4 regions of the Brucella sp. GW823-FHT04E01 genome follow, and region 2 is predicted to be linked to each of the others. Evidence: predicted binding sites of a transcription regulator. Region 2 holds the regulator's gene; each other region holds the start of a gene.

Region 1 (3,105 bases), on a different contig from region 2:
ACTTGCGAGCCTTGTCGTTGAACTTGAGCATCTCGATGATTGGTTCGAAATCCTTAGCTTCGGTCGCTACGAATTCCTGATCCTTGCCGTCGGAAAGGGCATCAAAACCTGCCTTGTCCTTCTTCGGCATATCGAGGAAAGCCTGCTTGATGTCGGCCTTCAGCTGGTCTGGCAGAGTGTTGAGAACAGCGAACGGACCTTCTGGAAGGAAGTCCGACTTGAAGATGACGCGGAAATCATCCTTCGTCATTGCCTTGCCGTCAGCATCTTTCAGCACGCCGCGGCTGACCATGCGGGTCAGGTTGGAATCGTTTTCCGAGTTCCAGGAGTTGGCAGCGGCATCAGCGGTACCCTGCGCAAGAGCAAGAACTGCATTTTCATGGCTGCCAGCAAAGAAGTTCTTACCGAAGAACGTATCGACGCTATAGCCTTCGCGGTTGAGGAAGAAGCGCGGCGCGTTGTTGCCCGACGTGGAGTTCGGATCAACGAGAGCAATGGTCTTGCCCTTCAGGTCATCCATTTTCTGGTACGGGCTGTCGGCGCGAACATAAACGACCGAGTAGTAGCCGTTGACGCCGGTGTCATGGCGCTGGTTGACGAGCGGTGTGGTTTCAACGCCGGTCATGACGGCACGGGCATAAGAAGCCGGGCCATAGAATGCGATCTGGATGTTGCCGGCGCGCTGGCCTTCAATGACAGCGGCATAGTCGTTGGCGACGCGCAGCGTGACCTTGGTGCCAAGTTCCTTGCCGAGATAGGCGGCCAGAGGCGCATAACGGTCGGAAGTGGTCGAGGCGTTTTCAGCCGGGATAACGCCCAGAACGATTTCCGGATAATCCTTGCTCCAGTCAGCAGCCTGAGCGGTGGAGGCCATCATTGGCATGGTCAGCGTTGCGGTAAGCGCAGCCGCCGCCAGAAAGTTTCTACGGTTAAGCATAGGTATCTCCTGTTAATCCTGAGTTTGGAGCGTGTTTTTTTCCGGAGCTTTATGCGCTCAGGCGGAAAGCTGGCGCAGAACGGCTTCAGCCGACTGCGGAACTGGCATTGGCATTGTTTCAGCCTGTTCATCAGCGTCGATGACGTCAGCGGCTTCCATGCCGTAAAGGTCACGTGATGCCATATCTGTCAGCATCGACGGTGTGCCACGGAATACGATCTTGCCGGCAGACATGCCGACGAGGCGGTCGCAATAGCTGCGCGCAATATCGAGCGAGTGTAGATTGCAGAGGACCGTGATGCCATACTCGCGATTGATGCGGCGCAGGGCGTCCATGACGCTGCGGGTGTTGCGCGGATCGAGCGATGCAATAGGCTCGTCGGCAAGAATAATGCGTGGCTGCTGCACGAGCGCGCGGGCAATCGCCACGCGCTGCTGCTGACCACCCGAAAGTTCATCGGCGCGGTGCGCCGCAAGATGCGCAATATCGAACTGCTGCAGAGCGGAAAGCGCGATCAGGCGTTCTTCGTCGCTCCAGATACGCAGGAGCGACTTGGGCGTCGAAACATAGTTGAGACGCCCCATCAGAACATTGGTCAGAACATCAAGACGATCGACCAGATTGAAGTGCTGGAAAATCATCGCACATTGCGCGCGCCAGTCGCGCAGTCCCGAGCCTTTAAGGCCCGTAACATCACGACCATCCCAGTGAATTGTTCCCTCGGACGGCTCGACAAGGCGATTGATCATACGCAGAAGCGTCGACTTGCCAGCGCCTGAGCGCCCGATAATTCCCACAAACGTGCCCGGCTCGATTTCGAGGTCCACGCCCGAAACCGCCACCTTGTCATTATAGCGGCGCGTTATGTTGTTCAGTTGAAGCATGAATTCGTCTCCATTCATGCTCACTTTGAATTGCTTCCATGACACTGCAATGAAAGCATAATGACGTTTGTGTAAATTTACACACCGCTATAGGGATTTCACCTAAGCAATTGTTTTAACAGTTATTTCCTTCAAATGACGAAGGAAGGTCTCTGTGGATGCATTGACATCACCTGAATTGTCTATTGTGACAACATCTCCGGCATCGTCATCGAAGCTCACTTCACGCGCAAGCCGCGCGGTGATTTCTTCCCGGCTTTCACGACCACGCGACGCAAGCCGTTCTGCCAGAACGTCCGGTCGGGCTGTTATCACGACCACAGAACGTGATTTGTAGAGCCTGCGAATATCGCCAAGCACTCGCCGTGAAACGTTGGCGATCACCACCGTGCCCTCAGCGATTTCATCCTCAAGCGATTTCGGCAATCCATAGCTCAGGCCATGTGCCTGCCAGTGCAGGGCGAAGGCTCCCTCGCCTGCAGCTGTTGCAAAAGATGCTTCATCCAGACTGTCATGATCTTCCGTGCCCGGCATTTGCGGGCGGGTGATGATGCGGCGCACAAAATGAAAACGCGTGTCGCCCGCAAGAGCCACACGCGCTGCATCCATGATCGTATCCTTGCCGGCCCCGCTGGGGCCGACGACGGCGACGAAACAGCCTTTCGGCATATCGGATTGCATCTGCATCAAAGCACCCGATCACCTTCGCGCCAGACCGTGCGGACAACCGGGATTGCACCTTTCGGGCGCACGCGAACGAGATCGGCGCGCTTGCCGATGGCGATTTCGCCGCGATCATCCATGGCCATGGCGTCGGCAGGATTCTTGGTCACGAGGCGGACAGCCTGTGGCAGCGCAATCGGACGTTCGCCCGAAGCAAGGCCGAAAGCCGACTGAATGAGGCTGAACGGAATATAGTCCGAAGACAGGATGTCGAGGCTGCCATTATCGACGAGATCGCGTGCGGCGATATTGCCGGAGTGCGAGCCACCGCGAACGATGTTCGGCGCGCCCATCAGGATCGAGAGGCCTGCGCCTTTCGAAGCATTGGCCGCTTCCATCGTGGTCGGAAACTCGGCAATCCGCACGCCATGGTCGAGCGATTCATCGACATGCGCACTGGTCGCATCGTCATGGCTGGCCAGAACGATGCCACGTGTCGCAGCCATTTCGGCAATGGCGCGGCGATGATTGGCCGAATAGGCGTCCGAATCCGCCATGCGCTTCTCACAATGCACCCGGAACTCCTCATCCGTGAGCTTCATCTTGCGCATGTAATAAGT
Region 2 (3,105 bases):
CTGTGGAACGGAAGGCGATTGTGGCGAATAGGCCATAGCCAGATTGTATGGCTCCTGCGGGACCGGATTTTGCAGCGAGCCGTCGCGATTGCGCTTCTCGTAGAAGGAATTTCCACCGGCTACGAGCACGTAATGCATATTGTTGTAAGGGAACTTCAGACCCGCCGTGTGGAAGAACATGGCATTCTTGAGCTTCGGATGACGCTCACCCTTCAGAACCGCGTCAGCAGCGGCCTGAACATCAGGCAGCGCCTTGGAATTCATCTGGCGGGTAAGCACACCGGGCGCAAACTGGTTCTTCTGACCGACGACACCGCAAATCGTATCCGGATAACGTCCCGACGCGAGACGGTTCATGACGACCGTACCAACAGCCAGAAGACCGTCGGAACTCGAACGATTGGATTCGAAGAACATCGCACGTTCAAGGCAATTCTTGTCCCGTGCGGTGTAGGTGTAGGTCTTCACGCCATTGACGGATTTGACGTGGCTTGCCGCCGTCTTTTCCGAATTGGCTTTTCCCGAGGTTCCGGTTGTCGTGCAACCGGTCACCACGAAAGGCGCAATCACCAGCCCGATAAGAGCGGGCAATTTCCACTTCGCGGCGCGCGTCAATGGCTCAGTCTCATGTTAGGACCCTTAACTGATCCAGTCATCCATTCAGGCGAACACATCTGGAACGATGCGCGCGAACGTCTGACTGCGGTGCAAGTCAAAGAGGACGAAGATCAAAATCACACGTCCTACAGTCGCTCAATCGAATTCAAGGTTTTGGAATTTTTAGGCCAAAAAAAGGCGACGGGTCAAATCCCAACAATGCTGGAGACCGCTGAAAAGTCCTAAAACAATTCCGAATCGAGATTGCGAATGTGCCTACAAGCCCTTTAAATATATTAACAATTCCTTAACAAGAATTAGCGATTCAGGTAAGATATTGATTTAACGAGATTCAAAGTCTCGCAATACACGCCATATCGCTGCCTTAATTCGCCTTTGCTTGTACATTTTTTGCATACACATTCGTGGTGTTTCAAATCTTCTGCAGAATTTCTGCTTCCAGGCCGGTTCCATTGCTCTTTGTCAACTTTGACAACAGATTTGTAACATCGCGTGAGATTATGCTTTTGAGACCCGTTTCGGGTTGTTGCAATGCGAATCGGGCGAGCACGATCCGCACCTTGCAAAGCTGGGTCTTGGACAAAAACGACCCGCCACGGATACCGTGGCGGGTCGGACAAGTTCAATTCCTGACGCCGAGATGACCGCAGCGGTCACCCGAAAGAATAACCCGCACCCCGAACGGTGCGGATCGGATCGAGCGCACGACCGACATTGATCGCCTTGCGCAGCCGTCCGACATGGACGTCCACCGTGCGGTCGTCGACATAGATATCCGGTCCCCAAACGCCATCCAGAAGCTGGCTACGCGAGAAGACACGACCGGGCGACATCATGAAATATTCGAGCAGGCGGAATTCCGTTGGTCCGAGACGAACTTCCTTTTCCTTGCGATAGACACGATGCTGTTGGCGGTCGAGAACCAGATCGCCCACTTTCAGCACGTGCGAAAGAATGCTCGGATTCGACCGGCGCAACATCGCCTTGACGCGCGCAAGCAGTTCCGGCGTCGAAAATGGCTTCACGACATAGTCGTCCGCACCGACGCTCAGGCCGCGAACACGTTCGCTTTCCTCGCCACGTGCCGTCAGCATGATGATGGGCAGGCGTTCGGTTTCCGGCCATTGGCGCAAGCGACGGCAAAGCTCGATGCCCGATACGCCCGGCAACATCCAGTCCAGAATGAGCAGATCCGGTACGTTCTCGCGCAAGGCGATCTCGGCTTCGTCGCCGCGCAGCATTGTATCGACCTGGTAGCCCTCTGCCTCAAGATTATAGCGAAGAAGAACGCTCAGCGCCTCTTCGTCTTCTACCACAGCGATTTTGGGTGCCTGTGACATCCAGTATTTCCCTATCCAAATTCGGCGGGCGGTGGATACAATCCCCCCAATCGACCGCGTGCCGCCGCGCTATTCACTCATTTTCAACCGCCGGACCGTGGTCCGGTCGGCTGTAGTTCAGGGTTTACGCGCCTCATCCACGACAATACCGTGGCTCAGGTCTTCCTTCGGTCGTTCGGCCGGCATTTGCAGGCCGGTCACGATGTAGTAGACGGTCTCCGCAATATTGGTCGCGTGATCGCCGATACGCTCGATATTCTTTGCGCAGAACAGAAGATGCGTGCAGGCGGAAATATTGCGCGGATCTTCCATCATGTAGGTCAGCAGCTCGCGGAACAGTGACGTGTACATGGCATCAATCTCGTCGTCGCGGTCGCGAACGACATTGATCTGCTGCACCGAGCGCGACGCATAGGCGTCGAGAACATCCTTGAGCTGGGTCAGCGCCAGCTCGGCGAGTGTTTCGAGCCCGCGATAAAGCTTTACCGGCTGGCGTGATTCCGAAACGGCGGCAACGCGTTTGGCGATATTCTTGCCCAGATCGCCCACGCGTTCCAGATCGGCAGAGATGCGGATCGAGCCGATGATCTCGCGCAGGTCCACAGCCATGGGCTGACGCTTGGCGATAATCATCACAGCCTTGTCGTCAATCTCGCGCTCGCTGGCATCGAGAATGAGATCGTCGGAGATGACGCGCTGTGCGAGCGCATTGTCCGCATTGACGATAGCGGCGACCGACTGCTCGACCATACGTTCCGCATGTCCGCCCATTTCGGCGATCTTATGGGAGAGAAACTTCAATTCCTCGTCGTAGGAGCGAACGGTATGCTGAGACGGCATAGTAGACCTCGTAATATAAATTGCGGGGAAGCCGCACTGTCTATCTGTTGAAGCGCAGTTCCGGATCAGCCGAAGCGTCCGGTAATGTAGTCCTGCGTGCGCTTTTCGGTCGGCGCGGTGAACATGGTTTCCGTGTCACCCACTTCGACCAGATTGCCGAGGTGGAACATGGCGGTGCGCTGCGAAACACGCGCGGCCTGCTGCATGGAGTGCGTGACGATCACAATCGTATAGTTCTGGCGCAGTTCGTCGATCAGCTCCTCCACCTTCGCGGTCGCAATCGGGTCGAGCGCCGAGCACGGTTCGT
Region 3 (3,105 bases), 240 kb from region 2:
CAATCAGTCCAGACGAACTGACACCGCGAGAAGCGCTGGACCTGATCTACAAATTAAAGGAACTGGCCGGAAAGGCGTGACGAGTTCTGGCCAGGTAGGGTGCTCCAGTCTGTTTGAGATTCTGGTTATGACGAGCCGAAAATGGTGATGTTTGCGACCCGGAGCGGAGTGTACTTTTGGGTACATGAGCACCGGAAGCGCAAAACAGCGCCATTTGCAGGCCGTCAGAACCAGAATATCTACAGACTACACAAAGCGGTTCGCTTCCGCGCCGTAATAGGTGATGTAGCGGCTGGAAATGCGCTCAATCGGCAGGATGATGAAGACATCGGTTGTGCCGAATGCCTCGTCGATCACTGCGCCGTCGCCGATCATTGCGCCGAGACGTAGATAACCCTTGACCAGTGGCGGCATTGAGAACAGCGCAACCTTGTTGTTGATGGCTTCCTTCGGCATCAGGTCCATGGCCTGATAACGATTGGGCAGGGCACGAACGTCCCAGTCATCGGTGGCACGGCAGTTGTGATGGAGGAACGACAGGCCGAGCGCGTGCGCTGCAGGCACCGCGCCGTGGAATGAAGCACAGCCGAACATCACATCGATGGAATGGCGGCGGCAATAGGCCCAGGCACCTTGCCAAAGAAGCTCGACAGTGCGCTTGGAGCGGTATTCCGCCTTCACGCAGGAGCGACCCAGTTCAAGCAGGCGGAGGTTCGGGCGTGAAAGGGCCAGACGCTGCACGTCATATTCATCGGCAGAATAAAAGCCGAGCGCCTGTTCCGCCTGATCGCTACGCATCAGACGATAGGTGCCGACAATCTGCTGATGCTCCGGCACGGGCAGGGCGGTGTCGTAAACGAGCAGATGATCGCAAATAGCGTCGAAACGGTCAGCGTCTCGAAGCTCCACCGCTTCGATGCTTTCCCTACGCGCGCCCATTTCGTCGAAGAAGACGCGGAAACGCAATTCCTGCGCGGCTTCTACCGCCTCGCGTGAATTTGCAAGCCGTACTTCCAGCGATCCGATGCGTCCCAGAACGATGGGATCGCCGTTGGACGCGAACAGCGCCTGTTGTGCTTCTAAGCCTGACATGACCGTATCATCAATGATTTGCTGGTCCATTCCAAGCAGTACTGTCATGATGATGGCTCCTGATTTGTCTATTCACGTATTCCTGAACGGCTTTCCCACGGATATTTCAGCGAGAGCTAGCCAATTCCAATCCTTGTTCAGCCGATTGCATGGACAGGGTGTCCAGTTCGACCGAAGCAGTACAGATTCAGTGCTACGCGACGATGACAGAAGCATGTCACCAATGTGTCAATTCGGATGGCTGGACCTTATCCTCTTCAAAAAGCTTTTAATTTTAAGAGATCAAATTATGCGAAAGGCAGAAACTGTTCAACCCGGCGGGTTAGCGGGCAGCCCGTTCGCGCCGCCAGCCGAGGAATTCCTCCAGAATTATGAGACCTGCACCGATTGTAATGAAGGTGTCGGCGAGGTTGAAAACTGCGAATGACCAGGTTGGCAGGTGAAACAGAATATAATCCACGACGTAACCGTGCATCACGCGGTCGATAAGATTGCCGATGGCGCCGCCAACGACAAGTGCAAAACCGTAGCGTGCGAAGATGCGGTCCGGCGCGTTGGTCCACCACAGATAAAGTACGAACAAGATAACTGCTGCGGTGATTGCGACCAGTCCCCAATCATGCAGCCATGCCAGCATGGAAAAGGCGATGCCCTCATTGTGCGTACGAAACAAGGCAAGGAACGGTAGCAGGTCGATCTGCTGGCCGTAGCCCATCCGTGTTTCCACCAGATGTTTGACACCCTGATCGATCAGTATGGTGAGGACAACGACGAACAGTGAGGACCAGACTGCGTGTCGCTTCATCCGGAAACCCTTTCATCGAGCGTGAGTGCGTCGCGACGAATTTCGTAGAGCATGACGCCGGTGGCAATTGCAAGATTGAGGGAATCTGCACGGCCTGCCTGCGGAATGCGTGCGAGCTTGTCGCAAGTATCGGCCAGACTGTCCGGCAGGCCCTGCTGTTCGTTGCCCATCATCAGCACGACCGGCTTGTTGGCATAGGGAATGGTGCGATAGTCGACCGCACCTTTCAGATGGGTGCCGACGACAAGGCCGGAAATGCCCTTGCGCCAGTTGAGGAAGTCGGCTTCCGTCACTTTATAGAGCGGCATGGAAAAGACCGAGCCCATCGTGGCGCGCACGGTTTCCAGCGAATAGGGGTCGGTGGTGTCGCCGATCAAAATGATGCCCTTGGCGCCGACCGCATCGGCGGTACGGATGACAGTGCCCAGATTGCCGGGATCGCGCACGCGGTCGAGCGCGATATAAACATCGTTGTTCTTCGGCTTGAGGTTTGTGAGCGGGCGATATTGCTGTTCGAAAACACCAACCACCATTTGCGGGTTGTCGCGGCGGGTAATGGCAGCCATGATCTTTTCGGTCACTTCCAGCACCAATCCGCCCTTGGCGAAGGTGCGGGCGGCAACCTGCTCGACCATCTTGTTGCCCTTGCCGGATTTGGCGAAGACCAGCGTCTTGATGCGCCAGTCCTGTTCCAGCGCGTCGATGACAAGCTTCAGCCCTTCGGCCAGAAAAACGCCCTGCTGGTCGCGGAATTTTTTCAGCGCCAGCGAGCGGAGATCTTTCACGATAGGGTTGGTGAGGCTGGTGACTTCCTTCACCTGACCTACCTTGGAATATTCGGCACGAGAGCCGCCTTTGGAAAAATCGTCGTCACGGCTCATTTTGCTACCCAGCGGCTGAACATGGATGTGGAAAGCGCGCGTCCTCCCGACTGATCGGCGGAACGTTCGCGCAGAATAAGTTCGCCCGATTCGACCGTACCACCAAGACCGGTGAAACGGTCGCGCATCAGTTCGTGAATGGCGAAGAAGGATGCGCGGATCGAATAGGCAGTCAGGATGACGGCGAGCGGTTTTGGCGTCAGGATGGACCGGCATGTATCGACCATTGCGGGCAGATGCTCGAACAACTGCCAAACCTCGCCGCTCGGCCCGCGCCCATAGGCAGGCGGATCAAGCAGGATGATGTCATAGAAACTGCCGCGCCGT
Region 4 (3,105 bases), on a different contig from region 2:
TTCCCAAGATCTTCGGAGAGAACGCCTGCCCCGGTTGCCCCCACGACATCCCGTGATCCGGGAACGGGATAGGCCGCCACCGGCAAGCCGGAGGCAATCGCTTCCAGCAAGACGAGACCAAACGTATCTGTCCGGCTTGGGAAGACAAACACGTCGGCTGCGGCATAGGTGTTTGCCAGCGTTTCACCTTCCTGTTTCCCGACAAACACAACCTCCGGGAAACGCGCACGCAGATCGTTGAGGGAAGGACCATCCCCGACGATCAACTTTGTGCCGGGAAGATCAAGCTCCAGAAACGCTGGCAGGTTCTTTTCCGTGGCGACGCGTCCCACACAAATGAACACCGGACGTGGCAAGTCCTTGACCACTTCCGGCCGAGGATAAAACAGATTGCGATCGACACCGCGCGTCCAGAGGTCCAGCCGCGTAAAACCTCGCCCCTTGAGATCATCCACAATAGATTGGGTCGGTACCAGCGTATGCTGGGCCGCATTATGGAAACGTCGCAGGAAAGCATAGGTCCATTGTGGCGGGACAGGAAAGCGTTCCGCAAGATATTCGGGAAACCGCGTGTGAAAGCTTGTCGTGAAGGACCAGCCCATTTTCAGGCAGGCGCGCCGTGCCATAAACCCGAGTGGACCCTCGGTTGCAATGTGCACATAGTCCGGTCGCATGACCTTCAGACGTCGTCTAAGCGCACCTGGCGTCGTCAAGGCGAGCCGGATTTCCGGATAGGTCGGACAGGGGACCGACCGATAATCCAGCGGAGATATGACGGTGACGTCGTATCCGCGCTCAATCATCAGATCACGACATTTGGTCAGCGTGCGCACGACGCCGTTGACTTGAGGATGCCAGGCGTCGGTAACGATGACAATTTTCTTCATCAGCGGAAGGTCGCCAGTTCGCGGACGGGAAGTGGGAGCTGGATTACCCTATCCTCGTCACGCTCTTCACTGTCGGAATTGACAATACCTGTCGTCGGGCGGCGATCACGGCGTTCCGTCCATTCGATGAGCTCCATACGGCCATCGAAATGTTCAATCACGGCCGTGCAGCTTTCCACCCAATCGCCCGTATTGATGTATTCCACGCCATTCATGCTCTCGATCGTGGCGTGATGAATATGGCCGCAGATCACACCATCAACCCCGATACGCTGCGCTTCTTCCGAAACCACGCTCTCGAACTGACCAATGAAATTGACCGCCTTTTTGACGCGAAACTTCGCCCAGGCTGAAAATGACCAGTAGCGCAGACCGAAAAGCGAGCGAACCCGGCTCATAACCGTATTTATCCAGATCGCTGTGTCATATGCCCAATCGCCCAGATAGGCGATAAAGCGGGCATTGCGTACAACCACATCGAACTGATCACCATGGATTACCAGAAACTTGCGACCGTCCGCCGTCTCATGGATCGCGCGGTTCATCACTTCGATGCCGCCAAAATGCGTTCCCTGAAAATTGCGCAGGAACTCATCGTGATTACCGGCAATGTAGATGATGTTGGCGCCCTTGCGGCTCTTGCGAAGCAGCTTCTGGACTACGTCATTATGCTCTTGCGGCCAATGCCAATTGCGCCGCAGGCGCCACCCATCGACAATATCGCCGACAAGATAGATCGTCTCGGCTTCATGATAGCGAAGAAAATCCAGAAGCAGTTCCGCCTGTGCGGCCTTGGAACCGAGATGCACATCCGAGATAAAGAGGGTTCGGAGTTTTCTGGGCTGCGGAGCGTCGGTGCTCATGTGGTTGTCCCCTTCAATGGCAACCTGATCTGAGCGCAGAAAACCCGATTCATGTCACAGAGATATGACGGTCGGCTTTGAGGCGCGGAAGGTAGCGTCCGCGCCTCTTGTTGTGTCCACTTTAGGCGACAAGTCCCACAGTTGGGCCGACATATCGCGATTGCGGACGAATGAGCTTGTTTGCCGCAACCTGTTCACGGCAATGCGCTATCCAGCCCATGGTTCGCCCCATAGCAAAAACGCAAGTGAAAGCCTCACGCGGGAACCCCAGTTGTTCCAACAACAAAGCAGTATAGAACTCGACATTGGTTTCGAGGGAACGGTCCGGCTTGTGGCGCTTTAGAACTGCGATAGCGGCTTTTTCAACGGCCTCGGCCAACTCAACGCGGTGTTTTCCACGCCCTTGTTCTAGGGCTTCGATGTGCTTCAATGCACCTTTCAAGGCATCGGCACGAGGATCGCGTACACGATAGACCCTGTGACCGAACCCCATCAGCCTGTCTCCATCGGCAACAGCAGATTCAAGCCAACGTTCAGCGTTGTCGGGTCTACCGATTGCATCCAGCATATCGAGGACCGGTCCGGGTGCACCACCATGCAGCGGTCCTTTCAATGCGCTGATTGCGGCAAGCAGCGATGAGGTCAATCCGGCTCGTGTTGATGCCACGACACGCGCAGCAAAAGTCGATGCGTTCAATCCATGGTCGGAAACCGTCATAAGATAGGTGTTCAGCCCCGCAACTTCTGCTTCATCCGGCATTCCCGCATTCATCATACGAAGGATGTCAGCGCTATGGGGAAGCGTCGGATCAGGATGTATGGGACGGCGCCCCTTCTGGCCCCTCAGAATGGCCGTCGTAAAGACTGCCGGTGCCGCCATCAGGTGTAAGGCTGCGGTCAGATCATCGTCATCAGGGATGCGTGCCATCAATGCGCGAAGCGCTTCGATGGGAGACATTTCCATCAATGTATCGTCAAGCGCATCCGTATGATGAAATACCTGTACGCGCGCTTCACCGAGCGCTTTTTGAAGCTCTTCCCCTTTGGGAAGGTCATTGAAAAAGCCGCCCCACAGAAGTTCTATTCCATCTTCGACGCTGCTATGCGGGACCAGATCGTCCAGCGACCGACCGCGAATAACCAGCCTGCCTGCAAGCCCATCGACGTCAGACAACACGGTTTCAGCAGCAATCACATCTTCAAGTCCGCTATTCATAATTATTCTCCTTGTTTGCCTTTCGACATTGAATCCAAGTATAGTTGACGTCAATCTTGACGAAATAGATCAATGTAGGGGGCAATAATGGACTGGCTAACTGCGGAGGAAGCCCTCGCTGTTCTCCAGACAAAGCCGC

What was found. The regulator PhoB, encoded in region 2, activates phosphate uptake and scavenging genes when phosphate is short. The targets are predictions, from matches to a motif close to TGTCATNNANCTGTCAT.
Positions count from the first base shown of each region.
Region 1: the regulator PhoB is predicted to act here: its motif matches at 1,872-1,888, upstream of phnC (phosphonate ABC transporter ATP-binding protein).
Region 3: the regulator PhoB is predicted to act here: its motif matches at 1,308-1,324, upstream of olsB (l-ornithine N(alpha)-acyltransferase).
Region 4: the regulator PhoB is predicted to act here: its motif matches at 1,804-1,820, upstream of AC1RHM_RS01630 (UDP-2,3-diacylglucosamine diphosphatase).

Region 1 is NZ_JBXAIK010000001.1:148,271-151,375, reverse strand. It holds gene phnD (phosphonate ABC transporter substrate-binding protein) at 1-937, opposite strand, end outside; gene phnC (phosphonate ABC transporter ATP-binding protein) at 995-1,822, opposite strand; gene phnN (phosphonate metabolism protein/1,5-bisphosphokinase (PRPP-forming) PhnN) at 1,925-2,503, opposite strand; gene AC1RHM_RS00705 (alpha-D-ribose 1-methylphosphonate 5-triphosphate diphosphatase) at 2,509-3,105, opposite strand, start outside.
Region 2 is NZ_JBXAIK010000004.1:682,962-686,066, forward strand. It holds gene AC1RHM_RS18340 (cell wall hydrolase) at 1-615, opposite strand, end outside; gene phoB (phosphate regulon transcriptional regulator PhoB) at 1,272-1,958, opposite strand; gene phoU (phosphate signaling complex protein PhoU) at 2,076-2,798, opposite strand; gene pstB (phosphate ABC transporter ATP-binding protein PstB) at 2,864-3,105, opposite strand, start outside.
Region 3 is NZ_JBXAIK010000004.1:438,703-441,807, reverse strand. It holds gene mutS (DNA mismatch repair protein MutS) at 1-80, shown strand, start outside; gene olsB (l-ornithine N(alpha)-acyltransferase) at 247-1,140, opposite strand; gene lspA (signal peptidase II) at 1,415-1,897, opposite strand; gene AC1RHM_RS17255 (TrmH family RNA methyltransferase) at 1,894-2,778, opposite strand; gene AC1RHM_RS17250 (RsmD family RNA methyltransferase) at 2,775-3,105, opposite strand, start outside.
Region 4 is NZ_JBXAIK010000001.1:306,157-309,261, forward strand. It holds gene AC1RHM_RS01625 (glycosyltransferase family 4 protein) at 1-887, opposite strand, end outside; gene AC1RHM_RS01630 (UDP-2,3-diacylglucosamine diphosphatase) at 887-1,750, opposite strand; gene AC1RHM_RS01635 (citrate synthase/methylcitrate synthase) at 1,872-2,966, opposite strand; gene AC1RHM_RS01640 (citrate synthase) at 3,054-3,105, shown strand, end outside.